Regions from separate parts of the Paenibacillus sp. FSL R10-2199 genome, predicted to be linked through region 2. Evidence: a T-box and tRNA genes for the amino acid it is inferred to sense, from the RefSeq annotation. Region 2 holds a T-box; the other holds one or more tRNA genes.

Region 1 (15,413 bases), on a different contig from region 2:
AAATAAAATTGCGCACGCCCTTCCACGGGCTCACCGTACGGTAAATATACCAGAGTGAATTATGGCCCTCCACCGGATAGCGGGTTAACTTTCTCACGGCTGCTTCGTCTCCTGCTCCACTATAGTATATAAGTCCTTCATGTCGTGGATGATGTAATCGGGGTTGTACTTCCGCAGCATTTCCTCACCTTTGAGTGACCAGGCGACCGCAGCTACACGCACACCCGCTGCCTTGGCAGACTGAATATCGACCGCACTGTCACCTACCATCAGGGTTCTGGCCGGATCAACACCCAGATTAGCAACCGCAGTTAGGACAGGCTCCGGATGCGGCTTCGCCTGACTGACATCATTGACCGTCACAATCGTCTCCATATACTTCAGCAGATCGAACATTTCCAGCGCTTTGAGTGTAGTTGGACGAATCTTCGTTGTCACAATCCCGAGCTTTATTCCCCGGCTTAACAGCCCTTCCATAGTCTCATTCACATGAGGAAAAGAACGGATTAGCTCATCATGATGCGCATAATTATATGAACGGTAAGAAAGCTCCAGCACGCTTGTGTCCTGCAGACCGGAGAACACGCTCATCTGCTGCTGGAGCGTAGTTCCCATATGGGGAATAATCTCTTCCCGGGTTAGAGCCGGGAGGTTATTCTCCTTCAGCGCATGCATGAACGAGCTGATGATCAGCTCATTAGTATTCACAATCGTTCCGTCCAAGTCAAATAACACGCATTCTATCATTAGTTCTACTACTCCTTTGTTTCCTTATCTTCAGATGAGTCCTTCACCGGCTGGATAGGCTGAGGAGCCTTCTGCGGTGTATTCACTGCACTCTCGGGAACTACAGCATCTGCCGCTGCCGGTTTAGTGCTGACAATCGGATCAGAATAATGATCCTTCGGCTGACCGCTGACACGCCGTACAATGATCAATACAACTGCAACGAGAATGATCAGTAGTGCCAGCAGCTGTGAGATACGGACATTCCCGTATGCCGGATCGAAATACCCCTGCTCAAATCCCAGCCATTTCATCGGACTCCATAGACCGTTAATGAACGATGCCAAACCGCTGCTGCCGTTAAATCCTAGGCTGTCCGTACGTAAAGCTTCAATAAAGAAGCGGCCGATCGAATACCAGATGAAATAGGACATGAAGATTTCGCCGGCACGGACAAATTTCTGGCGGCGCAGCACCATGAGGAGCAGAATGCCCAGCAGGCTCCAGAGCGATTCATACAGGAAGGTCGGATGGTGAAACGCATCCCCTATGTACATTTGATTCACAATAAAGTCCGGCAGATGCAGCTTGTCACGCAGGAAAGATTCCTCTACAACGCCGCCGTAGGCTTCCTGATTGATGAAATTACCCCAACGGCCAATCATCTGACCGGCGAGCAGTCCAGGTGCACATATGTCCACGATACGCCAGAACGGATATCCCTTGTAACGGAAATAAATAATTCCGCAGATGATCGCCCCGATCAGCGCGCCATAAATAGCAATACCGCCATTCCAGACTTTGAATATATCCAACAAGTTGTCCTTATAATCTTCCCACTTGAACGCTACAAAATAAATCCGCGCGCCAATGATCGCTGAAGGAACTCCGAGCAGCAGCATGTCCATGAAGAACTCCTGCGGAATGTTGTAGCGTTTGCCTTCTTGAATAGCAAGGAATAATCCGGCTAATGCACCAAGACCCAGTATCAAACCATACCAGTGAACAGGCAGCGAACCGATGGAGAAGACAATCGGATTAATCGCTAATGAAAAAAACATGCTCTCACACTCCTAGTCCAGATCATCCATGTCTTCTGAGATGGTGGCTGTAAGTTTATTCGTAAATTGTAGAGCCGCGTTAAAGCCCATTTGTTTCAACCGGTAGTTCATCGCTGCAACCTCGATAATTACCGCAAGGTTACGTCCCGGACGTACGGGGATCGTAACAAGCGGCACATCAGTGTCAATGATCCGTGTAGTCTCCTCGTCCAGTCCGAGCCGGTCATATTGTTTATCCTGCTGCCAGGCCTCGAGTCTAACGACCAGTGTGATCCGCTTATGATTACGGATGGCCCCGGCACCGAAGAGAGTCATTACATTAATAATCCCTACCCCACGGATTTCGAGCAAATGACGAATGAGCTCCGGAGCTGTACCATGCAGCTGGTTATCCGAGGTCTGACGGATCTCTACGGCATCATCGGCGATCAGGCGGTGCCCGCGTTTAACCAGTTCGAGCGCCGTTTCACTTTTACCGATACCGCTGCTGCCTGTAATCAGCATACCTACACCATATACATCACAGAGAACACCGTGGATTGTTGCCGTAGGTGCCAGTCTGCCTTCCAGGAAGCTTGTCAGTCTGCTCGAGAAAATAGTGGTCGCCATTGAGCTGCGCAGCACAGGTAATCCCTTTTCATTACTGATCTCAATAAGCTCCTGCGGAACGTCCAGCGCACGGGTAATTACAATACAAGGGGTATTATCGTTACAAATCCCGCGAATCCGGCTTTTGCGTTCTTCCTCAGGAAGCATTGAGAAAAAGGCCAGCTCTGTTTTGCCCAGCAGCTGAACACGTTCTTCCGGATAATATTCGAAATAACCGGCCATTTCCAGTCCCGGACGATTCAAATCATCCACTGTAATCGGTCTTTTCAGACCCTCTTGTCCGGAAACAACCTCTAATTGAAAATGCTGTACCAGTTCTGATACCTTTACCTTCTTAGCCATGTATGTCCGTCCTTTCGTCACCTGCGGTTGTGCCCGTTTCCTGCACCCGGGTTCACAACTTTTCCCATTCCAGCTACAGGTAATTCTCCTGCTATCTTAATTGATAACGCCTATGAATGCAATCTTATTACCTACGGTATTGCTAAGCCAGTCCTGACGGAATCCCCTGCTTTCCGGGTCCTTGGACCATTACGTTTTATCTCCGGCTCTACATGCCCAATACAAGAAAAAGCCGCCTGTGAGGGCGGCTTTCTTCTATTATAACCTATATCCCGCTGTGCTTTGTCTTATCCCAGCAGAATGTTCAGTTCGGACTCTTTATCGAAGAGGTGAATTTTGTTCATGTCGATTGCCAATCTAGGCTTGCTGCCTTCACGGGTAGTGGAACGTCCATCTACACGGGCAATTACAGTGTTAGCGCCAAGGCCGCTCAAGTAGAGGAGCATTTCATGACCAAGGTTTTCAGTAACATCAACCAGCGAAGTGAAGATTGTGTTAGGGGAAGCTTCCAGGAACACTGGCTCTTCATGAATATCTTCTGGACGAACGCCCATGATTACATCTTTGCCGATATAACCTTTGTTGCGCAGGATTGTAGCTTTGCCGCCTGGAACTTCAACATCAAGGTTATCTGCGCGGAAGCGGACAGCGCCGCCAACATCGGAGAGTGTACCATTGATAAAGTTCATTGTTGGGGATCCGATGAATCCTGCAACGAACAGGTTTGTAGGCTCATTGTACAATTCTTCAGGGGAAGCTGCTTGTTGAATGATACCATCGTACATAACTACGATACGGTCACCCATTGTCATAGCTTCTGTCTGGTCATGCGTTACATAGATACAAGTGGTTTCAAGACGTTTAACCAGCTTAGTGATTTCAGCACGCATTTGACCACGAAGTTTAGCATCCAAGTTGGAAAGAGGCTCATCCATCAGGAAGACTTGCGGATCACGGACAATAGCGCGGCCCAGAGCGACACGTTGGCGTTGACCACCGGACAGTGCCTTAGGTTTGCGTTCCAGCAAATGCTCGATATCGAGGATTCTTGCTGCTTCGCGCACTTTCTTGTCGATTTCTTCTTTCTTCACTTTACGCAGTTTCAGACCGAAAGCCATGTTCTGATACACGCTCATATGCGGGTACAGGGCGTAGGATTGGAATACCATCGCGATATCGCGGTCTTTAGGAGCCACGTCATTCACTACACGGTCACCAATGTACATTTTACCTTCAGAGATTTCTTCAAGACCTGCGATCATACGCAGTGTTGTGGATTTACCGCAACCGGAAGGACCAACCAGTACGAGAAATTCCTTATCTTTAATATCAAGATTGATATCGATTACTGTTGCTTTATCAGAACCCGGGTATTTTTTGAAAATATGCTCTAAACGTACGCCTGCCATTGTATTTCCCCCTCGAGTCAATTATTGGATTAGAAAATCAAACGCTTTCTTGTACACTTATCTTACCCCAGACCAGGCCTCCTGGCTATTTGTAAGGTTCACAAAAATCCTATTTTCTTTTCGTCACTTTATACAATAACATGGCTAACTTCACAATCGCCGCATCCCCGAAACTGCGGACATCGGCTCCCGTTTCCTGTTTGATCTTGTCGAGTCTGTACAGGAGTGTATTCCGGTGGATATACAGCTTCTTCGCGGTTTCGCTGACATTGCAGTCCATTTCAAAAAAAGTCTCCAGCGTCAACAGCATTTCCTTATCCGCCAGCACAGCCGTATAATCACCGATCTGACCCAGCAGCTGTCTGCGGCGGTCATCGGGGATACTGTTCACCAGACGCTCCATATGAAGCTCCCACGGCAGATGGATATAATCGCCTACCTGGAAAATCCGGCCCAGAATAATCGTCTCGCGCAGCAGAGCAACGGAGCCTGTCAGGCCTTTAACCGGAATGATGGCCGGAGAAACCGCCAGATGGAAGACGCCAACCCATTCACTGGCGATCAGTTCATGCAGTCCCATAGAGGTCTGAGACAGCAGATCCTCAGCACTTTCTTCCTCATCTTCCTTATCATCTCCGCCGGTGAGCAGTTCCTTACGGGCTAAAATTAACCATTCCTTATCCAACAGGGGAATTAGCAGAACTTCGTTCTCGAAATAACTGCGCAGCAGCTTCATTAACGAACGGTATGTCATCTGCGGATTATGGACATTCTCACTAACCAGCAAAAAAGGAATCATATCCCCGAACAGCCGGCCTTTCAGCGTAATATCATCCGGAATCTCTGCATCATCCTTTTCTTGCTCAAGCTGCGAGTTCAACCAGCCGCTAAGCTGACGGGCCTCCATCTCTCCTTCTTCCTTAAGCCCGGTAGCCTTGAGGGCTACCGCGAAATTACGGCCCGCATAATTGACCAGCTGCAGTTCCAGAGGCGACAGCCCTTCTGTCTCCACCCACACCGCGGTTATACGCCCGTCATTCTCATATAGGGGAATCCACAAATATCCCTCATGAAAGACCGCCTGCTCTTGATCCTTCTCCGTGCCCATGCCAAAAAGAGAAGCTGAATGCTGCCTCCCGAGCTGCTTGATTCCGGTTCTCTTTCCGGTGAGTTGCTCCAATTTTTGACGCAAAACCTCACTATCCATCGTCACCATTCTCCACCACTTTTGCTCTTTTCGCCTATTTTATCATATTTTGCTGCAAATTGCGGAATAGCTCTCCTGAACCCTGAGTGACATTTGATCAGTTGTGAATCAAAAGTCTATTTTGCTGCATAATGCTTCTTGGCTGGAGGCAGACTTACCGGATTCATCTTTTTCAAAGTCTTATGCATCCAGATCCCGGCAATGGCTCCTTCGCCCATAGCGACCGTCGCCTGCTCCGCATGCACTGCAACATCTCCTGCCACCCATACATGCTCAATATTAGTCATTAATGAACGTTTATTCGCCTCCACATGCTTGTTCTTATGAAGCGTTACTCCCAGCTGTGCAGCTAGCTCAGAATGTACCGGATTCCGGCCAAAAGCAATAAATCCGCGCTCTGCCAGCAGAACCTCACCGTTCTCCAAGGCTACCGCCTTAATTCTTCCGTTCTCTTCCTCAATGCGGGCAACCGGTTCTTCGATATACTGTATATCCTCATCCCGCAGCCGGTTACGATTTTCCGCCGAGACGGGTGTACATTCATGATTAATGTAGGTCAAGTCACCTGTGCGTTCCCTTAAAACAAAAGCCATATTAGCACCCACATCACCGGAGCCCATCAATACGGTCTGCCTGTTCTGAATTTCAAAGCCATCACAGTCCGGGCAAACATAGATCGTCATGCCAAGAGCAGGCCGTAAGCCCGGCAGCTCAGGAAACCGGTCCATTACTCCTGTAGCAAGCAGCAGAGTCCGGCCTGCATATTGCCGCCCCCCGGTTCCGTGAAGTATGAATAATTCGTCCGGCTTCTCAGCCTTAACTATTCTATCCTTCTGAAACGCTACACCTGCCCTTTCGGCCTGAAGTCTCCCCCTGGCCCGCAGTTCCTCACCCGGCACACCGTCAGGCCAGCCCAATATATTATGATAATTCCGGCATATGCTTGATCTTCCGCCTCCTGCATCAATTACAAGCACCTGATGGACCGAGTAACGTCCCAATTGAATAGCCGCCTGAAGCCCCGCAAAACCGCCGCCCACTATAATCGCATCATAGATCAATTGTCATTCCCTCATTTCTACAGCATTATAGACTTATAATTAAACGAGGGGAACTATTTTAAACGAAATCCGGGTAATTTATATACTTTTTAATATTCAGACCTCCAGAAAACATAAAAAAGCCATCACATGAACGTGATGACTTGATTGGGATGAGCCATGAAGGACTCGAACCTTCGACACCCTGATTAAAAGTCAGGTGCTCTACCAACTGAGCTAATGGCTCATAAAAAGGGATGGAGGCTGATGGATTCGAACCACCGAACACGTACGTGAGCAGATTTACAGTCTGATGCGTTTGGCCACTTCGCTAAGCCTCCATAATGGTGGCGCGGGAGGGAATCGAACCCCCGACACAAGGATTTTCAGTCCTTTGCTCTACCGACTGAGCTACCGAGCCATAAAAACAAGCCTTAAAACAAAAAAAATGGCGGAACCGACGGGATTCGAACCCGCGATCTCCTGCGTGACAGGCAGGCATGTTAGGCCAACTACACCACGGTTCCACAATTTAATGTAAAAAATGGTGCCGGCGAGAGGACTTGAACCCCCAACCTACTGATTACAAGTCAGTTGCTCTACCAGTTGAGCTACACCGGCACGGTGTAAGGTGGATCTTAGATTTAAAAATGGTGGAGGCTGAGGGGTTCGAACCCCCGACCCTCTGCTTGTAAGGCAGATGCTCTCCCAGCTGAGCTAAGCCTCCGGGTATGTATGGTAGCGGCAGAGGGGATCGAACCCCCGACCTCACGGGTATGAACCGTACGCTCTAGCCAGCTGAGCTACGCCGCCACACTACAAGTATTGGATTTATAATGGCGGAGAGAGAGGGATTCGAACCCTCGCACCGCTTACGCAGTCTAACCCCTTAGCAGAGGGTCCCCTTATAGCCACTTGGGTATCTCTCCAAATAAATGGTAGCCATGTAAATCCGCACAGGAAATTAATTCCTGAAAACTGAATCCGAAACGAATCTGCGCTCTAAGAAATTTGGATAAGCCCTCGACCGATTAGTATTGGTCAGCTCCATGCATTGCTGCACTTCCACCTCCAACCTATCTACCTCGTCGTCTTCAAGGGGTCTTACTAGTTGGGAAATCTCATCTTGAGGGGGGCTTCACGCTTAGATGCTTTCAGCGCTTATCCCGTCCGTACGTAGCTACTCAGCCATGCTCCTGGCGGAACAACTGATGCACCAGCGGTACGTCCATCCCGGTCCTCTCGTACTAAGGACAGCTCCTCTCAAATTTCCTGCGCCCACGACAGATAGGGACCGAACTGTCTCACGACGTTCTGAACCCAGCTCGCGTACCGCTTTAATGGGCGAACAGCCCAACCCTTGGGACCTACTTCAGCCCCAGGATGCGATGAGCCGACATCGAGGTGCCAAACCTCCCCGTCGATGTGGACTCTTGGGGGAGATAAGCCTGTTATCCCCAGGGTAGCTTTTATCCGTTGAGCGATGGCCCTTCCATGCGGTACCACCGGATCACTAAGTCCGACTTTCGTCCCTGCTCGACTTGTAGGTCTCGCAGTCAAGCTCCCTTATGCCTTTGCACTCTGCGAATGATTTCCAACCATTCTGAGGGAACCTTTGAACGCCTCCGTTACTCTTTAGGAGGCGACCGCCCCAGTCAAACTGCCCGCCTGACACGGTCCCCGTACCCGATTAGGGCACTAGGTTAGAACCTAGATACGATCAGGGTGGTATCCCAACGGCGCCTCCGCAGAAGCTTGCGCTCCTGCCTCAACGGCTCCCACCTATCCTGTACAGATCGTACCCAAATTCAATATCAAGCTGCAGTAAAGCTCCATGGGGTCTTTCCGTCTTGTCGCGGGTAACCTGCATCTTCACAGGTATTAAAATTTCACCGGATCTCTCGTTGAGACAGCGCCCAAGTCGTTACGCCATTCGTGCGGGTCAGAATTTACCTGACAAGGAATTTCGCTACCTTAGGACCGTTATAGTTACGGCCGCCGTTTACTGGGGCTTCGGTTCACAGCTTCGGGTTTAACCCCTAACCACTCCCCTTAACCTTCCAGCACCGGGCAGGCGTCAGCCCGTATACTTCGCCTTGCGGCTTCGCACAGACCTGTGTTTTTGCTAAACAGTCGCTTGGGCCTTTTCACTGCGGCCCCCTCGGGCTATTCACCCTACCGAGGCACCTCTTCTCCCGAAGTTACGAGGTCATTTTGCCGAGTTCCTTAACGAGAGTTCTTCCGCGCGCCTTAGAATTCTCTTCTCGCCTACCTGTGTCGGTTTGCGGTACGGGCACCTTCTCCTGGCTAGAGGCTTTTCTTGGCAGTGTGAGATCATGACCTTCGCTACTACAATTTTCGCTCCCCATCACAGCCCAGCCTTAGTGATGTGCGGATTTGCCTACACATCAGCCTCACTGCTTAGACGGACATATCCATCAGTCCGCGTCACTACCCTCCTGCGTCACCCCATCGCTCATAGCGGATTACGGTGGTACAGTAATTTCAAACTGTTGTCCTTCGACTACGCCTTTCGGCCTCGCCTTAGGTCCCGACTTACCCTGAGCGGACGAGCCTTCCTCAGGAAACCTTGGGCTTTCGGCGGATCAGATTCTCACTGATCTTTTCGTTACTCATACCGGCATTCTCACTTGTATGCTGTCCAGCGCTCCTTACGGTACACCTTCAACCTGCATACAACGCTCCCCTACCCCAGATGCAAAGCATCTAGCCATAGCTTCGGTGGTGTGTTTAGCCCCGTTACATTTTCGGCGCAGAGTCACTCGACCAGTGAGCTATTACGCACTCTTTCAATGGTGGCTGCTTCTAAGCCAACATCCTGGTTGTCTGTGCAACTCCACATCCTTTCCCACTTAACACACACTTGGGGACCTTAGCTGATGGTCTGGGCTGTTTCCCTTTTGACAATGGATCTTAGCACTCACTGTCTGACTCCCGGCAAGAAGTTAATGGCATTCGGAGTTTGACTGAGCTTGGTAACCCTTGCGGGCCCCGCACCCAATCAGTGCTCTACCTCCACCACTCCATTCACCGAGGCTAGCCCTAAAGCTATTTCGGGGAGAACCAGCTATCTCCGAGTTCGATTGGAATTTCTCCGCTACCCCCACCTCATCCCCGCATTTTTCAACATGCGTGGGTTCGGGCCTCCAGTGCGTGTTACCGCACCTTCACCCTGGACAGGGGTAGATCACACGGTTTCGGGTCTACGTCCACATACTTAGTCGCCCTATTCAGACTCGCTTTCGCTGCGGCTCCGGCTTCTCACCTTAACCTTGCATGTTAAACGTAACTCGCCGGTTCATTCTACAAAAGGCACGCCATCACCCATAGATCGGGCTCTGACTTTTTGTAAGCACACGGTTTCAGGTTCTATTTCACTCCCCTTCCGGGGTGCTTTTCACCTTTCCCTCACGGTACTGTTTCACTATCGGTCGCCAGGTAGTATTTAGCCTTAGCAGATGGTCCTGCTGGATTCATACGGGGTTTCACGTGCCCCGCACTACTCGGGATCCGTCTCGGAGAGAACACAGTTTAGGCTACAGGGCTTTTACCTCTATCGCGGGCCTTTCCAGACCTCTTCGCCTACCATATTCCTTTGTAACTCCATGTGAGACGTCCCACAACCCCAAGAGGCAAGCCCCTTGGTTTAGGCTGTTCCGCGTTCGCTCGCCGCTACTGACGGAATCACTATTGTTTTCTCTTCCTCAGGGTACTTAGATGTTTCAGTTCCCCTGGTCTGCCTCTGCGTATCCTATGTATTCAGATACGAGTAACTGCGAATTACCACAGCTGGGTTTCCCCATTCGGACACCCCCGGATCAAAGCTTGCTTACAGCTCCCCGAGGCAGTTTCGTTGTTCGCCACGTCCTTCGTCGGCTCCTGGCGCCTAGGCATCCTCCGTGTGCTCTTATTAGCTTAACCAATGCGTTTTCCGTTAGGAAAATCGCTGTAGCAACTAATAACTATTTCAACTTGCTTACACAAGTTTCAGCTAAAAGATGTTCTAAAACGCAAATTCGTTTCGGTATCCAGTTTTCAAGGATCAAGTTCTTGCATATAATCTTGTAAAGAAGTATTGGTGGAGCCAAGCGGGATCGAACCGCTGACCTCCTGCTTGCAAGGCAGGCGCTCTCCCAGCTGAGCTATGGCCCCATAGAGGTATTCAATTCTAAAATGTTATATGGTGGGCCTTGGTGGACTCGAACCACCGACCTCACCCTTATCAGAGGTGCGCTCTAACCAACTGAGCTAAAAGCCCATATAACAGATAACATTGTGAATCAACCAATAAATTGATTGTTCGCTTGGCGGCGTCCTACTCTCCCAGGACCCTTCGGTCCAAGTACCATCGGCGCTGGAGGGCTTAACGGTCGTGTTCGGGATGGGTACGTGTGGAACCCCTCCGCTATCGCCACCAAACGCATACGAAAGAGACTTGCTCTTTCAAAACTGAACACGAGTGAGTGTCCGAACCCGAAGGTTCTATTATGGAAGCTTAACTTCCGATTTGAATGTCACCGTTGCAGGTGACGATTCTCCATAGAAAGGAGGTGATCCAGCCGCACCTTCCGATACGGCTACCTTGTTACGACTTCACCCCAATCATCTACCCCACCTTCGGCGGCTGGCTCCCTTGCGGGTTACCCCACCGACTTCGGGTGTTGTAAACTCTCGTGGTGTGACGGGCGGTGTGTACAAGACCCGGGAACGTATTCACCGCGGCATGCTGATCCGCGATTACTAGCAATTCCGACTTCATGCAGGCGAGTTGCAGCCTGCAATCCGAACTGAGACCGGCTTTGCTGGGATTGGCTCCACCTCGCGGTTTCGCTTCCCGTTGTACCGGCCATTGTAGTACGTGTGTAGCCCAGGTCATAAGGGGCATGATGATTTGACGTCATCCCCACCTTCCTCCGGTTTGTCACCGGCAGTCACTCTAGAGTGCCCAGCTCGACCTGCTGGCAACTAAAGTCAAGGGTTGCGCTCGTTGCGGGACTTAACCCAACATCTCACGACACGAGCTGACGACAACCATGCACCACCTGTCTCCGATGCTCCGAAGAGGGGCACTATCTCTAATGCTTTCATCGGGATGTCAAGACCTGGTAAGGTTCTTCGCGTTGCTTCGAATTAAACCACATACTCCACTGCTTGTGCGGGTCCCCGTCAATTCCTTTGAGTTTCAGTCTTGCGACCGTACTCCCCAGGCGGAGTGCTTACTGTGTTAACTTCGGCACCAAGGGTATCGAAACCCCTAACACCTAGCACTCATCGTTTACGGCGTGGACTACCAGGGTATCTAATCCTGTTTGCTCCCCACGCTTTCGCGCCTCAGCGTCAGTTACAGCCCAGAAAGTCGCCTTCGCCACTGGTGTTCCTCCACATATCTACGCATTTCACCGCTACACGTGGAATTCCACTTTCCTCTTCTGTACTCAAGTCACCCAGTTTCCAGTGCGACCCCAGGTTGAGCCCAAGGTTTAAACACCAGACTTAAATGACCGCCTGCGCGCGCTTTACGCCCAATAATTCCGGACAACGCTTGCCCCCTACGTATTACCGCGGCTGCTGGCACGTAGTTAGCCGGGGCTTTCTTCTCAGGTACCGTCACTCCGGTAGCAGTTACTCTACCGGACGTTCTTCCCTGGCAACAGAGCTTTACGATCCGAAAACCTTCATCACTCACGCGGCATTGCTCCGTCAGGCTTTCGCCCATTGCGGAAGATTCCCTACTGCTGCCTCCCGTAGGAGTCTGGGCCGTGTCTCAGTCCCAGTGTGGCCGTTCACCCTCTCAGGTCGGCTACGCATCGTCGCCTTGGTGAGCCGTTACCCCACCAACTAGCTAATGCGCCGCAGGCCCATCCCCAAGTGGCAGATTGCTCCGCCTTTCATTCTCTCTTCAGGAGAGGAAAGAAATTATCCGGTATTAGCTACCGTTTCCGGTAGTTATCCCAGTCTTGAGGGCAGGTTGCCTACGTGTTACTCACCCGTCCGCCGCTAAGCATGAATGGAAGCAAGCTTCCATTCAAACTCCGCTCGACTTGCATGTATTAGGCATGCCGCCAGCGTTCGTCCTGAGCCAGGATCAAACTCTCCAAATTGTATTTAGAAAGAGCGATTGCTCATTTTGAAACATCTGACGAGAATTTTCATTCTCTATTTTGGAAGTCACTTTCGTGATTTCCCACTCACTCGTTGTTCAGTTTTCAAAGATCAAAGTCTCATCGTTTATCGCCGTTATTTGTTTCAGCAGCGACCTTTATAATATATCACAGCACCTTTGTTTCAGTCAAGCTTTTTTTTAATTTCTTTTTTCGCTTTAGCTTTCAGCAAGTTATCCGAGAACATCTTGCTCAAAGGGCCGAGACTTAATGTATCATAAATCTACAACCCTCGTCAACCATTAAAACAAAGTTAATTTTAAACCCAGCAGCATTAGTACCCCGGGCAGCCCAAGAATCGTTACTGCGCCTATGGTTGTGGGATTCAGCGGGATGTGTACATCCGTTAGAATACCGGAGAAGTTAACGATATAAATTCCGATTGCAGCCAGAATAAGATGAGTTCCAAATACACTTATCCATGCCCACCCCAGTTTTTTTCTGAATACAATTAGAATTAACAGGAGCCCCGACAGAATCAGTACACCCATTGCAACAGTTCTTAGCATTGCGATCCCCCCTTCAATATTTATTCCGGTTACATCGGCAGCCGGCTCCGGTTCAGCCCCAGTCTCTTGGCATGCTTAAGATGGATCTGGTATTTACGCTCGGCCGCCTCGAGTATATAGATGGCATAATCAATCTGGTCCTGCCCCATCGCCTCATCAAACATCAGATATGCCCGTTCCCACTCCGACTGCGCTTTGCGGACCTCATGGTACACTGTACCCCACTCTTCTTCCGTATGGGCATTATTCGCTCCTTCTGCATCTCTGCCCAGCCATTTCGTGTTCCACCATCCCATTGCAATCCCCTCCTATGAATGACTACTGGCGCAGCCGGTGCCGCACACCCGTTAATCTCATACATATCGGAATAGGGACAAACTTAGAACCATGAGTCAGTGCTCGTCTGCTCTTTTGTTGAATGCTGGCTACCCCTGGAGTCTATATCTAATAAAAAAAGAGGCCCCAAGGGCCTCTTCAAGTACAATTCATTGTCAGAACACTCAGAACAGCTCACGACGGCCTTCCAGCGCCTTCGACAGGGTTACCTCATCCGCATACTCAAGATCGCCGCCTACAGGCAAGCCATGGGCGATTCTCGTGATCTTGATCTCGAACGGACGGACTAGACGGGAGATATACATGGCCGTGGCCTCGCCCTCAATGTTGGGATTGGTCGCCATAATCAGCTCCTTGACCCGCTCATCACTGAGTCTGGTCAGCAGCTCCTTCAGCCGTATATCATCAGGTCCGATGCCCTCCATCGGGGAGATGGCCCCCTGCAGCACATGATAGTAGCCGTCAAACTCTTTGGTTCTCTCTATGGCTACCAGATCCTTGGAGTCCTGAACCACACAGATTATCGAAGCATCGCGGGTTTTGTCCTGACAGATCCGGCACGGGTCAGTATCGGTAATATTACAGCAGACCGAGCAATAATGAAGATTCCGTTTAACACTGACCAGGGCTTTGGCGAAATCAATCACCTCATCCTCCTTCATGTTAAGCACATGAAAGGCCAGCCGGGCTGCTGTCTTCGGACCAATCCCTGGTAAACGTGTAAAAGCTTCTATCAGCTTGGCTAGCGGTTCTGGATAATACAAAGTAATGGTTCTCCTTTGGTCGGGAGTGGAGTACGCCTAGAATAAGCCAGGGATCTTCATTCCGCCGGTGAATTTACCCATATCGTTGTTAGCCAACTCTTCAGCCTGGGTAAGAGCATCATTAACAGCAGTGATCACCAGATCCTGCAGCATTTCGATATCTTCCGGATCAACAACCTCCGGTTTAATCTGAATGGAGAGCAATTTTTTGTGGCCGTTCACCTGAACGGTAACCACGCCGCCGCCGGATGAGCCTTCAATGGTCTTACCGCCTAGTTCTTCCTGGGCTTTGAGCATCTGCTCCTGCATTTTTTTAACCTGCTTCATCATTTGGTTCATATTATTCATACATCGTCTCTCCTTTGGGATGCGCGTTATCTGCGCTAGTATGCTTGAGGCTCTATTCCTTTATGACAACAAGGTCTTCTCCAAAGAGCTGGATCGCCTCGTCAATCCATGGTTCGGGTTTAGCTTCTATAGTCTCGTGCTCATGCTCCAGATGCAGTTCTTCTGTGCTGGCCTTGGAAGCTGACTTGGTCGCAGCCTCATTCCAGTCACGCAGCATCATCGTCACCAGCCGGTATGGCTTACCCAGCTTAGCAGACATCACGTTCTCGATGACCTGCCGGTTGGCCGGCTTCTCAGTCGTATCCCGGTGAATTGTATTCTTGAAGGCGACCAGCACTGCATCTTCCATGACTGCAACCGGTTCTCCATCTACAAACCACGCATGCACAGTTACTTTCTCTTCCTTCACGCCCTGCAGAACCTGGCTCCACTGCTTATACACATTGCCAAAGTCAGCGCTGTCTTTACCCGCAATGAACTTATCGAGCTGCGGCGGAAGCTTGCCTGCAGATGATACTCTTGGAGCGCTTGGCGGGGCGGCCGCTCTCTGCGGCGCAGCCTGCTCTCGCCCGCCGGCCACACCTCCGGATTGGATTGCCTGCTCAAGCTTCTTCTCCAGCGCAGCAATCTGCCGTTTGAGTGCATCCAGTTCCCCCGAATCCGCCGGGGAAGAACTTCTTCCCGCTTCCGGTGCTACAGCACTCAAAGACGGAGCACCCGCTGAAGGAGCCGCATCCTGCTGGGTACTGCACAGCTTCATCAGCGCTACTTCAAATAAAGTCTGCGGGTGAGTGGCATATTTCATCTCACCCAGATAGCGGCTCAGCGTCTCCACAATCAGGAACAGCCGGTCACGGGTAAAGGCTGCTGCCATATCACG
Region 2 (15,413 bases):
GGGAAGCGGTGAAGCTCACTGTACTGTAGTTGGGCACGCGCCGCATCATATAGCGGCTGCAGCAATACTTCAGCTACATAAGTATCCTCCAGATCCATCTGGCGCTGAAGTTCCGGATGCAGCTGTCCGATGGTACCGATCTTATCGCGGCCTTCAGCCTGCAGCAGGTAGACCGAAGCAGAGCGTCCCGGATGGTAGCCTTCAGGAGCATCCCCTTCATAGATTATGCGGTCCGTAAGGCCAAGGTGGGCAAATACAGTTTCAAGCGCCCCCTTAAGATCGAAGAAATCTACAGGCTCAGCCGCTACGTTCCACTGCTTGGCAGCACGGGTGCCGCTCAGCAGCAGTCCAAGTACCGGCAGTTCACCGGGCTGGCGGGTGAGCACTTCTTCATCGGTGAAGAAAACATTGCCGATTTCGAACAGCGCCAGATCGCCTTGACGGCGGTTGGTGTTATAGAGGGCAATGTCCAGCAGCTGCGGCAGCAGGCTGGTACGCAGCACGCTGCGTTCCTCGCTCATCGGCATCGCCAGCTTCACGGAGAGCTTGCCGTCCGCAAGTGCCGGGAAGAGCTTGCTCTGTTCCGGCTGGATGAAGGAATAGCCCATAACCTCCTGATACCCGCCAAGAGCCAGCAGGCGGCGGAGCTCACGGCGCAGGAACTGCTCTCTGGTGAGTGCCCCCGGTGTAGTAGTCCCTTCAATTAGGGTTGTCGGGATGTTGTCATATCCGTACAGGCGGGCAATCTCTTCTATGAGATCCACATCATAGCTGATGTCGCCTCGCCGCGTGGGAACCTGAACTTCAACGATTCCCTGGGCAGCATCACCGCACTTGAAGTGCAGACGGCCGAACAGGGTCTTCACTTCCAGCAAAGACAGCTCGGTACCCAGATATTGATTCAGCTTCTCCAGCGACAGGGTCAGTACTTTCTCCCCGGCAGAGGCACTGCCTGCCTGAACAATACCTTCATGCACAGAGCCGCCGGCATAGCGGGCGATTAGAGCAGCTGCACGGTTAAGTGCAGGAATGACGGCATTCGGATCGACTTCCTTCTCGAAGCGCTGGGAAGCTTCAGAACGCAGACCCAGCTGACGCGAGGTCTTGCGTACAGTCCCGCCGTCGAATTTGGCGGATTCCAATACGATATTGACGGTATTTGCTGTAACCTCAGTCGATAATCCGCCCATAACGCCAGCCAGGCCGATAGCTCCTGACCCGTCAGCGATGACAAGCATCTGCGGCTCCAGCTTGCGCTCCTGGCCGTCAAGTGTTGTCAGCAGCTCGCCTTCATGAGCGAACCGTACACCAATCGTTCCGCCTGCCAGCTGATCGCCGTCAAACGCATGCAGCGGCTGTCCGTATTCCAGCATCACATAGTTGGTAATATCGACGATGTTGTTGATCGGGCGTACCCCGGCCGCCATCAGGCGGTTCTGAATCCACAGCGGGGATGGAGCTGTCTTCACTCCGGCAATATAACGCACTGCATAATGGCTGCAGTATTCTTCATTTTCAATATTGACAGTGATGGAATCCGCTGCCCGTCCGCCTGCTTCCACAAGCTCTGCCGCCGGATCTGCCAGCTGCAGGTCACGGCCCAGAATTGCGCTCACTTCATAAGCAGCACCGATCATGCTCAGACAGTCGGAGCGGTTAGGGGTCAGATCGAAGTCCAGGATCTCATCGTTCAGGCCAAGCACCTTCAGAATATCCTGGCCGACTTCCGTATTCTCAGGCAATACGAGAATGCCTTCCTGAAGCTCTTTGGGCAGCAGCTTGTCGTTCAGCCCCAGCTCTTTGGCCGAGCAGATCATCCCCTGCGACAGCACGCCGCGAAGCTTAGCTTTCTTGATTTCCAGTCCGGGCAGCTTAGCGCCAACCAGTGCGACCGGAACCTTCTGTCCCGCTGCGACATTCTTGGCACCGCAGACAATCTGCAGATCCTCGCCCTGTCCGGCATCCACGATGCAGATGTTCAGCTTGTCGGCGTCCGGATGTTTTTCTTTGGATTTCACATAGCCGGTTACGATTCCGGAAATCCCTTTGTTACGGCGTTCAACTCCGTCAATCTCAATGCCGGCGGTAGTGATTTTGTCCGCGAGTTCATCAGCGGTCACCCCGTCCAGCGATATATAATCAGCCAGCCAGGCGGTTGATACTTTCATTTTCGCACACTTCCTTTTGTTTCAGATGTATATATCTCCATGCCGCCCTATGCTTGGCTTGCGGAAACGGATAAGGAACAAGCCACGATGCCAACTTCGTTCTATTAAAATTTCTGTAAAGCAGTGTTCCTACAGAGAATATTTGGACTTCCAGCCGCTGTTGTCCCCAGATTTCTTCATTTATACCGCTTTTCACGGTTGAAATCCGGTGACTGCTTATGCTTCCGAAGTGAGCTTTCCTGTGGAAAGCTTTCAGGCGGACGCTACCGCTCCTACAGTTCCAAAATTCCCCTCCGGTTCATTTTTAACAGGTATAGAAACAGCAATTCAAAATCTACTGCAACCCTTTCGGCCCCACGCACCCCGCACACCCGCCAAATCTCTAAATCCCCTTGAACTGCTTCACAAAACCCATATCATTCGTGTAGAAGTAGCGGATGTCATCGATGCCGTACTTCAGCATCGCGATCCGTTCTGCGCCTACGCCGAAAGCGAAGCCGCTGTAAATCTCAGGGTCGTAGCCGCCCATCCGCAGCACATTCGGATGTACCATGCCGGCACCGAGGATTTCCAGCCAGCCGCTCTGCTTGCAGAGACGGCAGCCTTCGCCGCCGCATTTGAAGCAGCTCACGTCTACCTCAACACTCGGCTCGGTGAACGGGAAGAAGCTCGGACGCAGGCGGATGCCTGCTGTAGGACCGAACATCTCCTTCATGAACTGCAGCAGGGTGCCCTTCAGGTCGCTCATGCGGATATTGCGGCCAATAACCAGGCCTTCAATCTGATGGAACTGGAAGGAGTGGGTCGCATCGTCGTCATCGCGGCGGAATACTTTGCCCGGACAGATGATTTTGACCGGAGTTTCGCCCTTCATAGCCTGCATGGTGCGGACCTGCACCGGAGAAGTCTGTGTGCGCATCAGAAGATCTTCTGTTAAATAGAAGGAATCCTGCATATCGCGGGCCGGATGGTTCTTCGGCAGATTCAGAGCCTCGAAGTTATAGTAGTCTGTCTCTACTTCCGGACCTTCTTCAATCCGGTAGCCCATGCCGATGAAAATATCCTCAATCTCCTGAATTACGCGGTTCAGCGGATGAATACCGCCTTGCGGCAGGCCGCGGCCCGGCAGCGACACATCGACCTTCTCCGCATTCAGGCGGTTCTGTGTCTCCTGCTGCTGGAAGATTTCCTGCTTAGAGCCGATTACCTCTTCAATGGCACTGCGCACCAGATTGGCCACCTGGCCGATCACCGGGCGTTCTTCCGCGCTGAGTCCGCCCATACCGCGCAGAACCTCCGTAAGCTCACCTTTTTTGCCAAGGTATTTGACGCGCAAATCATTCAGAATCTGCGGATCGGTTACCTCCTGCAGCTTAGCCAATGCCTCGGCCTTCAATGCTTCCAATTTCTCTTTCATGCTTTGTACTGCCCCCTTAAATCTCGTATTGTCAACAAAAAAAGGCCTTTCCTCCCGGTAAAGGGACGAAAAGACCGTGGTACCACCCTTGTTAGACAGCTGCGACGCTTCCCTTAAGAGCAATATTCCCTCTTTCGGACCGGCGGAGACCTGTCTCACTTTAACAGAAATAACGGTCTGCGGCCGGTATCCCCTACTGTGTCCCTCAAGGAAGCCTTGAATGGAATTCAGGGAACTGCTCCGGAGTGAACTTCGGCAGCTCTGCTCTCTTAGAAACGCTCTCAATCTGCGGCGCTTCCTCCCTGTAAGCCAGGCACTGCGTACTCTTCTCCATCAATGCATTTATGCGGATTGTGTCAAATACATTCGATCTTCCAGTTCGGAAGATATGTCTATTTATTATATGCAATAACGGCGCTTTTGACAAGTTGCACAATTTTAGGTTAATTTTTATCTTCCTTTAAGCTTCCTTTAAGCTTCAGTGCGGTTTTGGGGGCTTTTTTTCAGCGAACGTTCAGCCGAATTTGATATTTTCCCTTTTGAGATAAGCCTGGCTGTCCTCATTAGAACAGGGCGGCTTTTGAATAGTATCGGCTTTTATACAGGGAGGGAAATTCATGCTTAAACGAAGAAAAGCATTTGTTCTGCTGTTACTCAGTACATTTGCTGCAAGTCAACTCGCGGGGAGCGCGGGAACCACGGCGTTTGCTGCCTCGGCCAGTACAACCACTGCCAAAACAGCTGCCACAGTAACGGAAGTCTCCAGTCTTACAGGCCTCAGCGCAATCAAGCTCGGCACCACGCTTAGTGTGAAGCTGAGCCATGTAGGCATTCAGAGCCAAACCGGAGGTAATATTCTCATCTATACACTCACTTATACTAACAATGCTGGCAGTAGCGTCAATCTGGTTGACTATTTCTCCAAAATTGTGACTACCGGCGGAAGCATCATCAAGGGAATCCCGGTCAGCGCAGATAGTGCTGTCAAAAAAATCGCTGCGAAGCAGAGCACCAGCATTACATATTATGCGAATATTGGAACAGCCGCCTCGGCCAAAGGGCTTAAAGTAAACATGTACGGCTGGAACTTCAGTGCCGCCAATTATGAACAGCGCATAGGCACTTTTACCGTTCCTTCTAACTACTCGCTGTCCGCCCTTACGGGTGAGACCCGCAAAGTTGAACTTGGCAGCATACCGGTCAACACCAAAGCTGAGTCTGCACAAATCTACAAATATAACGGCAAGGTCTATGCCAAGGTTGGACTCAGTATAACGAATCTGGGCACCAAAGTACTCACAGACCCTGGCTACAGCCTATACCTGAAATCCTCGGGCGGCTCTACCTTCACGCTCACGCTGGATGACAGCAGCTCTGAATACAAGGTTCAGCCCCAGGAGAAGAAGACGCTCTACTATATGACTGAGATTCCCTCCTACATGAACGTCACCAAGATGACACTGCAGATCGCCAAGCTGGATGAAGGGCTGAAGCTCTATCTTCCGGTCTCCTCCTATTCCCTTCCTGCTGCGGGTACAGCTGATTTCACCGTGGCGGCCGGCTATACCAAGAAAATCTCCATCGACAGCAATATTGTAGACATGAAGCTCGCGGACGCAAGTGTGCATGCAGACAATGGCAATGCCGTATGGAGTTATCAGCTCACCCTTAGAAATGCCGGCACCAAAGCAGTGACTTTGCCTGCGTATGAGCTTGCTGTCAAATCCGCTGAAGGTTATACCTTCCCGGTAACAACGACTGCGTTCAGCTCCCTTACCTTGAAGCCGCTGGAAGAGAAGCTGATTGAACTAACCGCCAGCGTTCCGCTTGAGCTGGCTCAGGATACGCTCGAACTGCAAATGGTTGCCCCTGCGGGCAGCAGCATCAGTAACACCAGTAGCACCAGTAGCACCGGCAGCAACAGCAGCAATGGCAGCAGTGAGACCAGCACCAGTTCAAGTAAAGTAATACTGCCTGTAGCCTATTTCAAAATCCCTTATTCCCTGGCGGGCAACACTCATATCACTACAGAGAACAGCATTACCAACAGCTACGGCACCTTCGGCGTCACACTGAATTCCCTGCAGCGTCTGCCGTGGGGCAGCGAAGATATCGTACAGGCTAAGGTCACCATCAGCAATCATTCCTCCAAAACAATTACTCTGCCTGCACTTACCGGTGTGCTGAAAGTGGACCTGACGGATTTGAGCTCGTCCTCACAGCTATATACGGAGAGTACCAGCACGGTTCTTGCTCCTGGAGCCAGCACGCAAGTCTCGGTTCTTGCCCGCGTGCCTTATACGCTCGATTTCAGCCAGGCCCAGATCATTCTTCAAGAAACTTCCGGCACCAGCACTACCCAGTTCCTCTCCCTTGGCACAACGGATGGGCTTAGCAGCGGTATTACGCCTCTGGCTGTGGGTGAATCGTTCAAGATTACATCGACCGGCAAAAAAGCCAGTGTGAAGGAACGTTCAACCCTTGTATACAGCGGAACCAGCAATAACCTCATATACAGTGAAGTAGAAATGAACAGTGAAGAAACCCGGCAGACTGACCTCTCCCGGCTGTATGGACAATTCAAAACCTCAGACGGACAGTATTTCGAGGCAACTGCGATCCAGTCGGAGAGTTCCACAAGTCCGGCAGGCAAGACTCTGGTTAACTTCTGGGCTAATATACCGGCTGCCGTGGACACAAACGGCCTCCAGCTGTATGTCAGCCAGGAGATTGCAGACGGTAAGCTGACTTCAGCCGGAACCGCGGCTACAGCTTATGTGAATACATCAGCACTGACACTGGCTCCTGTGGTGCCTACGCCTGCTGGTAACCTGACTTCTGTGTCCCTGTATCCTTACACGCTGGCCATATCAAATTCTACAGGCACCATTACATCAGGCACTACCAGTCTTGCATTGGCATTTAACTACAATCTCTCGCGGGATACAACTTACCAGATGGGAGCATTCGACCATAAGCTGATTCTGCACATTACTGACCCGTATGGACAATATTTCGAGAAAACGCTGTCCCTTGGAACGGATTTGGCAGTAGGAACTTATGGCTCCTACACAACGACCATTACCAACTCACTGTTCAAGAACTTAAGCGGAGGCACTTACAAGCTCACTCTGTACGACGAATTCCAAGGCCAGCGGACAGAGCTTGGCGGACAGGTCTACTCCGTCGATGTTGTGACCAAAGCAGCTTCAACTACGGATACCGGCACTACAGCGGCCGCAGGCAATGGCAGCACCGAAGCAAGCGGTTCTTAAGATTCTCAGGTACACCTGGCCCCTTATATTATTTGAGTAAGATGGAGGATCGGAATGAAAAAGAAGAAGAAAATGATTATCGCCTCAGCCGTTGTTGTTATTGCTATTGCAGGTATTCTGGGCTATGTATTATGGCCGGATCAGAACCCGCAGGTCAATGCCGCTCCCATGAACACCTCAACGGTGACCAAGGGAAATATCCTCGTTGGTGTCTCCGGCTCTGGTTCCGTTTCGGCAATCAACAGTGAGAGCATCCGCACCAAAGAAGCCGGTGAAGTGGATACAGTCATGGTTAAAAAAGGCGATGTCGTCAAAAAAGGCGATGTGCTGATTACCTTTGTGGCGGGCGATTTCGACGACAAGCTGAAGGAAGCCAACAAATCGCTGGAGAACCTCAAAACCGAGCTTACGAACAAGCAGGAAAACTACAAAACGATCGCGATGAATAATGCTACAGATGAAGAGCTGGAATCGGCAAAAACAGCTATTGATAAAGCCAAAAGCGATATTGCCGATCAACAGGATTCCATTGCTGCCATCTATGAGGATATGGTTCCGCCAGATCCGTTAACGGCTCCTATCGACGGAACGATTACAGCTGTAAATATTACGGACGGCGAACAGGCTCAGAATGGTACAGAGCTGTTCACCATGACTGACTACGTTAATTTGAGCGTAACTGTACAGGTGGATGAACTGGATATTCCTCAGATCAAGCTGGATCAGGTGTCAACGATTACGCTGGATGCGCTTGAGGATAAAGAGTTTGCCGGCAAGGTTATTGATATCGCCAAGGAAGGAACCTCCTCAAACGGCGTCTCCCTGTTCAATGTCACTGTAGGCTTGAATAACTCTGAGGGAGTACTGGTCGGCATGTCCGCAGAAGTGGCGATTACCATTGAAGAGAAAAATGATATTCTGACCGTGCCGATCGAGGCGGTATCCGAAGTGAACGGCAAATACTACGTGAATGTACCTGTGACCGAAGGCGGAGAATCTGCGGCAACGGACAGCGGTGCCGCAGGCGGTCAGGCTCCGAGCGGCGATGCGGCGGGCGGTCAGGCTCCGGGCGGTGATGCGGCAGGCGGGCAAGCTCCGAGCGGTGATGCGGCGGGCGGTCAGGCTCCGGGCGGTGATGTGGCAGGCGGCCCTCCTAGCGGTGAATGGCAAGGCGGAGAAGGCCAGACCGGCGGCCGGGGCATGCGCAGCGGCGGTTACGGCGGCGGCGGTGGTGGCGGCTACGGCGGAGGCGAGTTCCCGGGCGGCGCATCCGGCGGCAGAACCGCAGCAAGCTTAGCATCCGGCCAGAAACGGGTTGCCGTAGAGGTAGGCATCCACAATGAGAGCAGCATCGAAATCGTGAGCGGCTTAAATGAAGGTGATGAAGTGATCATTCCTACTGTGATCTCTACAGGCAACACTTCCACCCAGCAGACACAGATGCAAGGCGGTATGGGCGGCGGCTTCGGCGGCGGCGGAATGACCGGCGGCTTCACTGGCGGCGGTGCTGGGGGCGGAATGACGGGCGGCGGAGGCGGCTTCTCCGGAGGCGGTGGCGGACGATGAGCACCTCCGAACCGTTAATCCGGGTTCAGAACATGCAGCACAGCTATACCATGGCCGGAGAATCAATGGCGATACTCAAGGGCCTGACCTTCAACATCGATTACGGTGAGTTTGTTGCGATCATCGGACCCTCAGGCTCGGGCAAGTCGACCCTAATGAACATGCTGGGATGCCTGGATGTTGCTAATGAAGGTGATTATTTCCTGGACGGCCAGGAAATCCGCAAGCTGTCAGACAACAAGCTGGCCCAGATCCGCAACGAGAAAATCGGCTTTATCTTTCAAAACTTCAATCTGCTGCCGAAATTATCGGCAGTAGAGAATGTGGAGCTGCCCCTTATCTACCGGGGAATGTCTCACCGGGAACGCCGAGAGGTTGCCCGCAATGCTCTGGTCAGGGTAGGCCTGGAGAGCAGAATTGATCATCGTCCGTCCGAGCTGTCCGGGGGTCAGCAGCAGCGTGTGGCAATCGCCCGCGCCCTTGCCGGCACTCCTCCTATCCTGCTTGCCGATGAACCGACTGGTGCGCTTGATTCCAAGACAGGCAAGGAAGTTCTGGAGATGATCAAGGCGCTTAATGAACAGGGACATACTATTATTCTAATCACGCATGACCTTGAAATCGCCGAGCAGGCCAAACGGATTATCCGGATTCAGGACGGGGATCTCGTTGAGGATCGGAAGGTGTCCCACTCATGATGTTGTATCAAAGCATGAAAATGGCTTTTAAAAGTATTCTCAGCAGTAAAATCAGAGCCTTCCTCACAATGCTGGGCATCATTATCGGTGTATCCTCCGTAATCGCCCTCGTCTCGGTAGGACAGGGTACGACTTCGCAGATTACGGAATCCTTAAGCTCTCTTGGAACCAACCAGCTGACGGTTAACATTATGGGACGCGGGGCAACGACTTCCTTAACCTACGAGGAAGCTCTGGCACTTGGAGAGATTGAAGGGGTGGAGAATGTATCTCCCGTAATCACGGGGAATGTTACCGCCAAGAATGGGACCGAGAACGTTTCAGTATCCGTTGAAGGGATAACACCTGCCTATGAGGAAGTCCAGGATTTCCATGTGCAATCCGGACGGTTTCTGCTGGAGATTGATACAGATTACCGTCAAAAGGTAGCCTTGATCGGAACAGATACGGCTGAGGATCTGTTCGGCACGGATGACCCTGTGGGCCAAAAGGTACAGCTCAACGGAAGCAGCTTCAAAATCGTCGGTCTGCTGGAGAGCAAAGGCTCAACCAGCGGCGGCTCCAGCGACGAGAAGATTCTGATTCCTATTTCAACCGCTGAACGGTTCCTGCAGAGTAAGGGGGTCCGCTCGATTACCATCACAACTACTTCCAACGATAATGTGGAGGATGTAAAAACCGAGCTGGAGTCTACGCTCGATGCCAAATTCAGCGGTGCGGAGAACTCCTACTCTGTCTTCGATTCTCAGGAAATGCTGGAAACGGTAAACGAGACCAGTGATACGCTCTCTATGGCACTTGGCGGCATTGCCGGCATTTCCCTGTTCGTCGGCGGCATAGGAATCATGAATATCATGATTGTCTCCGTTAACGAGCGGACGCGGGAGATCGGAATCCGCAAGGCAATCGGGGCCAAAAAAATCAACATCATGATGCAATTCATGATTGAGTCTGTAGTCTTAAGCGGAACAGGGGGCCTGATCGGAGTCGGGCTGGGGCTTGGTGCCAGCTGGGCCGTGGGGAAATATACAACCATGAATGTGGCGACATCCTGGAACATGGTCCTGATCTCCTTCACATTCTCCCTGATCATCGGAGTTGTCTTCGGAATGATCCCTGCTAACAAGGCAGCCAGAATGCGGCCTATCTACGCGCTGCGAAACGATTAGCATTCCTGTATTAACGAGCCTTATATCTTATTTACTCCATCCGTCCGTCTCACATTTGGTTGAGGCTGGCGGATTTTCCTGTTCCATCCAACCCCTCCGGGTAAACTGGAGCTGTTTCAGCAAAATTAACTTTTAATTGATCCCGGGAGGGTATCGTTTGCAATAAATGTGGGTAATAGGTCTCAAGGGTAGAATACTTATAGTAGTCAGTTATACATAAATCTTCGTATAAGTAGCACGTTATATGTCTCAAGCAATTTCCTTCCCGGTTTCCCGGTTCGCTTGACGACCCGTAAACCCGGCAGCAGGAGATGATGAGGCTTATTATTTTTTTCAGCAATTGCTCTGCATGAAGGTAGTCCTATATACTGGTGAAAAGAAACCGCGGTTAAACCGGGATTTTTTCTTTCATTTCCCTCCTTCTTCCCCTGCTTTTAGGACTCGCTAACATAAACTCTCTTTATCATGCCAGCAAACAGCCATTTGCCGCATAAGGATAAATTCCGCATGCACCCAAGGTACACCAATGAGATTCGCAAAGTTCTATGCGGGGAGAGGATGACAGTGGCAGTTTTTTCCGAAATCACAAGTACACGCAGATTAATCCTATTATTCACATCCATCTCCGTTCTTTTGGTTGGCGTCAGCGTTGCCTCCCTGTTATATCTGAATTATACGATGAATAAACTATCGGATTCCTTATACAGTGATGTATACCAGAACTCCGAGCTCGTGCTGAATGCCGACCGTGATCTGCATCAGTCTGCCATCGCGCTTCAGACTTCGCTCAGCGGCAATATAACCGATGCGCAGCGCAGTGTGCTCTCGCAGGAGTTCGAGGACAATAATGCCCAGGCGCAGCAGCGGGTCAGTACTGCCCGTTATAATCTGGATTCTGTAGAGAGTCCATACAATGGAATGAAGCAGAGTGAGTTGCTGCTGGGTGAGCTGAGAAGTGAGCTGGAGCAGTTCGAGACCTCACTAGAGCTCTGGAAGGATAGCGGAAGGGAACTGATCTCGCAGCGGGTTCAGAGTGATTGGAACCCCGCGGCCTACTCCCCGCTGGCCGTTCATACCCAGCTCACCCAGGTAAGGGGGACGCTGGATACCGCCGAGGGTCTGATTGACAGCTATGCCCGGCAGGTTATTCTCGAGTTCAAGAATCTGAAAAGCTCGCTGTTTGCCGTCTATTCAGTATTCCTGTTCCTGCTGGTCCTGGTTATTATTTATCTCTGCCGCAGACTCATCTCATTGCAGAATGAAATGCTGGAAGAGAAATCACTATACCAGCTGATCGGCGAAACCATGTCCGATTTCATTATTTTGACCGATCACAATGGCCTGATCCTGTACGCATCCCCATCACATTCAAGTGTACTTGGGTATGTTCCAAGCAAGGGCGCCCCTCTCTCCAATTATATCCGCGAAGCCGAGATCTCCTGGGCCAAGCTGAAGAGTGTAGTTCAGGCTTCACCGCGGATTTCCGAGCTGCGTATGCGTTCGGCAGAAGGGCACTGGGTATGGCTGGAGACCAAAGTCACACCTATTCCGGGAAGCCGGGCTTTCCCTGCACAATTCATGCTGGTATCGCGTGAGATTACCCAGCGCAAGCAATATGAGGAACGGCTGCACAAGCTGGCCTTCTATGATCATTTGACTGCCATTCCCAACCGGGCACATTTCAAAATGTACATGGAGAATCTGATTAACCAGCCGGAGGAGCGCCGGCAGGAGATTGCCGTAGCCCTGCTGGATTGCGACCGGTTCAAGCAGCTGAATGATACGCTGGGCCATCTGGCAGGCGATGAATTCCTGCAGTTGCTCTCACGGGAGCTGCAGCAGACCGTTAAGGGCTCAGGCCAGGCGTTCCGCATCGGCGGTGATGAATTCGCGGTGGTGCTGCACCGGTTCACAAGTCCGGAAATGCTAGATGAAATGCTGGCGCGTCTGCTCCAGCTGTTCAATAAATCCTGGTCGGTCAACAAAGGCTCCAGCTTCCATACCTCTGCCAGCATTGGTGTAGCCCTCTATCCACAGCATGGCAGCAGCATCAATGATCTGCTCCGCGCCGCCGATCTGGCCATGTACCGCTCCAAGAATCATGGCGGCAATGAGGCCAATCTGTACAGCGAGAATGTGGATGAAAAATACACCCGCCAGCCGAAATAGCCTAAGCCCTTAGATAGAGGGGGCGCATTCCATAGCGAATGCGCCCCCTCTATCTGTTATGCTGAAGAAATCAGCTGTTTATTTGTATAAGGCATGCTTCAGAGCCGTGTAATATTCTTGCACAACTCTCTGGCTGATCTCCGCAGAAGGAAAGTATTCTTCGAACCCATGAAAACATCCGGGGTACAAATGAAATTCAGTCGGCACACCCGCCTGCGTGAGCCTTAACACATACTGAATCGTTTCATCGCGAAACGGATCTAAGTCACCGACGCAGGTGTATGTGGGCGGAAGTCCTGACAAATCGTCTGCCCGTGCCGGAGCGGCATACAGGGATTCTTGGCCTTGTTCTCCTAAGTACATTTCCCAAGCCAATTGGCTTTTGGCTCTGTTCCATACTCTGTCATCTGTTATTTCGTTACTGGACCTTGTAAGGAGCTGATCGTCAAGCATCGGATAGAGGGGCATTTGAAACATAATCGGAGGGCCGTTTCTATCTCTTGCCAGCAGGGAGAGAGCAGCCGTCAATCCGCCGCCGGCGCTTGGGCCGAATACTGCGATTCTGGATGAATCGCTTCCCAGTGATTCTGCGTTTTCGGAGAACCAGGTGAGTGCAGCATAGCAATCTTCGAGAGGAGCCGGAAACGGATGCTCCGGAGCCAGCCGGTAATCCACAGAAACAATGACACAGTCGAGCTCTGATACCAGCTGCTGCAGGGTAAAGTCCATCATATCGGCGGACCCCAGAATATATCCTCCGCCGTGAATATATAAGACACCCGGGAGAGATTGATTTTTCACTCTGGGCTCGTATATTTTGATGCGGACATCCGGCGCTCCTTCTGCACCTGGAACCTTTCTTTCTGAGATCAGCACTTCATCATTAAAGGGCAGAGATGCCGCCATTCCGGCAGTAAACTCCTGCATCTCTTTCCTCTGGGCTGCCAAATTCTCTCGCGTATATACAACTTTTGGTAGAGCAGCAAACATATTTTGAAGTTCCGGATGTACTTTATCCTCCATTGTCCAACCATCCTTTGTGAAGCAGAATTAGTATTCTTTATTGAATACCGGCTTGTCCATTTCGCCACGCTGTTTGCCCCAACAGCTCCCGCATGGTCTTCATGTACTTCTCTTCCGACTGGGACCATCTCAGCCCGGCTGTTTCTTCAGCGTCCGGACCTGCCAGATAGCGCAGCCGCTCAGACGGATCGCATGCAGCGGCATACACCTGATCTGCAGCCTGATTCTCATCTGAACTCTCAAACGGATAGTCCAGCATACAGTTCATCATATGTTCGTAATAAGGCTGGTACGCTTGCGGAACGGACAGGTTTTGAGTTGCGGCCATGGTGTTCGATGAGAAATTCGTAGTGATCATGGCTCCGGGTTCCACAAGCTTGACGGAGATATTCTGTGATTCCAGCTCGTACGAGAGTGATTCGGACAGCCCCTCAATGGCATGCTTGGTTGAGACATATACGGCCAGAAGCGGGTTGGAGGCAAAACCTACGTTTGAAGTGATATTGATGATTGTGCCGCCGCCTTCTTCGCGGAAATAAGGGGTGATTGCCTGAATGACGTTCATGACACCGAAGACATTCGTCTCGAAAATCCCGCGGGTAATGTCCATGGGGGTTGCCTCAAATATCGAGAGGATACTGACTCCGGCGTTGTTCACGACGGCGTCGATCCGGCCGAACCTGTTGATCCCTGCCGCAATGGCCGCCTCGATGGAAGCGGGCTTAGTAACATCAAGCCCGGTGACGAAAATCCGTTCGGGATTCTCCTCAGTCAAGCGCTGGTCCGGTTTGCGCATCGTCGCAATCACATTCCATCCTTCCTTCGCAAACTTCTTCGCTGTTGTATTTCCCAGTCCGGTCGAACTCCCGGTGATCAACACTGTTTTGGGCATTGAACATCCTCCTCATTAGTTTGTTGCTGCTCTCAGCTTAGCGGATTGAAGCGGCTCTAAGTCAAATCTATCAATTCAAGCCTTTTATATAGGGATAATATGGACTGGAGGCAAGTCCGGATTGTAGAATATACTAGAGTCACTCTAACATTCAATAGGCGGTGAAACATCTTATGGCGTATACGATTAGGGATGTCGTTGAGAAAACGGGCATTACTGCATATACATTGCGTTATTATGAGAAGGAAGGCGTATTGCCGGCTGTTGACCGGGATACAAACGGGGTCCGCCAATTCAACGATCACTACATTGAGTGCGTTGAGACGGTTCAGGCTCTTCGTTCGACAGGGCTGCCGCTGTCAGAAATAAAACAATACGTTGAGCTGTACAAGCGCGGAGACCGTACACTGGACCTGAGAAAAACGATGCTGTTCACCCAAAAGAGCAAAGTGGAGGAACAATTAACACGGATGATAAAAATGCTGGAAAAGATCAATTACAAGCTCGCTTTAATCGATGCCCAAGAAAACAAGTTTGACAGACTTCCCTGATAAGTGAATTTTCATGGTGTGCCTTATAAAAAAAGCTGATCTGCCGTCCCCCGGGGGACGATACAGATCAGCTCTTATTCTATTTAACTGGTTCGCTGCAGCGGATCAGCCGCCTCACCGTCGTGCTCCAGCTTACGTTCCCGTATGGTTACTTTCAACACCTGCTCCTCGCTGCCGGAGCAGTCGATGAAGCGGTCTCCGGTACCGTCCTTCTCCTCCCAGTCATTCAGCCGGAGGATGTACCCGATAGACGCTGTGCCTGGCAGCACCTCGATCCGCGCTACTGCGTGACCGTCCTCCATGTGCTGGAAGTCCCGTTGTCCATCCTGAATGCCTGTACCCCATACCCAGAGATTCCAGCCCCGGTAATCGCCGTCCGGCCGTTCATAATGAACTTCAACTACCTTGGATCTCGGTTCAGGCTTGCCGTATTTATCGTAGAGCACCATCATAGACAGCCCGGCCACTTCAATACTGCCGTTCTC

Evidence for each region. The T-box of region 2 lies ahead of pheS (phenylalanine--tRNA ligase subunit alpha). A T-box ahead of a tRNA ligase gene usually reads a tRNA of that ligase, here a tRNA-Phe.
Region 1: it encodes a tRNA-Phe, which carries the amino acid that the T-box ahead of pheS (phenylalanine--tRNA ligase subunit alpha) is inferred to sense. The anticodon was not compared.

Annotation. Positions count from the first base shown of each region.
Region 1 covers NZ_JBBOBO010000001.1:814,373-829,785, forward strand. The annotation lists gene NYE33_RS03435 (acyltransferase) at 1-97, opposite strand, end outside; gene ppaX (pyrophosphatase PpaX) at 94-747, opposite strand; gene lgt (prolipoprotein diacylglyceryl transferase) at 756-1,787, opposite strand; gene hprK (HPr(Ser) kinase/phosphatase) at 1,800-2,738, opposite strand; gene NYE33_RS03455 (ABC transporter ATP-binding protein) at 3,026-4,147, opposite strand; gene NYE33_RS03460 (PucR family transcriptional regulator) at 4,257-5,339, opposite strand; gene NYE33_RS03465 (NAD(P)/FAD-dependent oxidoreductase) at 5,471-6,415, opposite strand; tRNA gene NYE33_RS03470 (tRNA-Lys) at 6,569-6,641, opposite strand; tRNA gene NYE33_RS03475 (tRNA-Tyr) at 6,653-6,735, opposite strand; tRNA gene NYE33_RS03480 (tRNA-Phe) at 6,740-6,815, opposite strand; tRNA gene NYE33_RS03485 (tRNA-Asp) at 6,844-6,921, opposite strand; tRNA gene NYE33_RS03490 (tRNA-Thr) at 6,940-7,015, opposite strand; tRNA gene NYE33_RS03495 (tRNA-Val) at 7,046-7,121, opposite strand; tRNA gene NYE33_RS03500 (tRNA-Met) at 7,131-7,207, opposite strand; tRNA gene NYE33_RS03505 (tRNA-Ser) at 7,232-7,323, opposite strand; rRNA gene NYE33_RS03510 (23S ribosomal RNA) at 7,406-10,336, opposite strand; tRNA gene NYE33_RS03515 (tRNA-Ala) at 10,492-10,567, opposite strand; tRNA gene NYE33_RS03520 (tRNA-Ile) at 10,597-10,673, opposite strand; rRNA gene rrf (5S ribosomal RNA) at 10,718-10,834, opposite strand; rRNA gene NYE33_RS03530 (16S ribosomal RNA) at 10,959-12,516, opposite strand; gene NYE33_RS03535 (pro-sigmaK processing inhibitor BofA family protein) at 12,819-13,085, opposite strand; gene NYE33_RS03540 (DUF2508 family protein) at 13,115-13,381, opposite strand; gene recR (recombination mediator RecR) at 13,586-14,185, opposite strand; gene NYE33_RS03550 (YbaB/EbfC family nucleoid-associated protein) at 14,222-14,533, opposite strand; gene dnaX (DNA polymerase III subunit gamma/tau) at 14,586-15,413, opposite strand, start outside.
Region 2 covers NZ_JBBOBO010000002.1:652,270-667,682, forward strand. The annotation lists gene pheT (phenylalanine--tRNA ligase subunit beta) at 1-2,168, opposite strand, end outside; gene pheS (phenylalanine--tRNA ligase subunit alpha) at 2,551-3,585, opposite strand; T-box leader at 3,644-3,931, opposite strand; gene NYE33_RS30835 (hypothetical protein) at 4,203-6,860, shown strand; gene NYE33_RS30840 (efflux RND transporter periplasmic adaptor subunit) at 6,915-8,426, shown strand; gene NYE33_RS30845 (ABC transporter ATP-binding protein) at 8,423-9,124, shown strand; gene NYE33_RS30850 (ABC transporter permease) at 9,121-10,293, shown strand; gene NYE33_RS30855 (diguanylate cyclase domain-containing protein) at 10,858-12,462, shown strand; gene NYE33_RS30860 (alpha/beta hydrolase) at 12,541-13,485, opposite strand; gene NYE33_RS30865 (SDR family oxidoreductase) at 13,523-14,377, opposite strand; gene NYE33_RS30870 (MerR family transcriptional regulator) at 14,551-14,928, shown strand; gene pulA (type I pullulanase) at 15,012-15,413, opposite strand, start outside.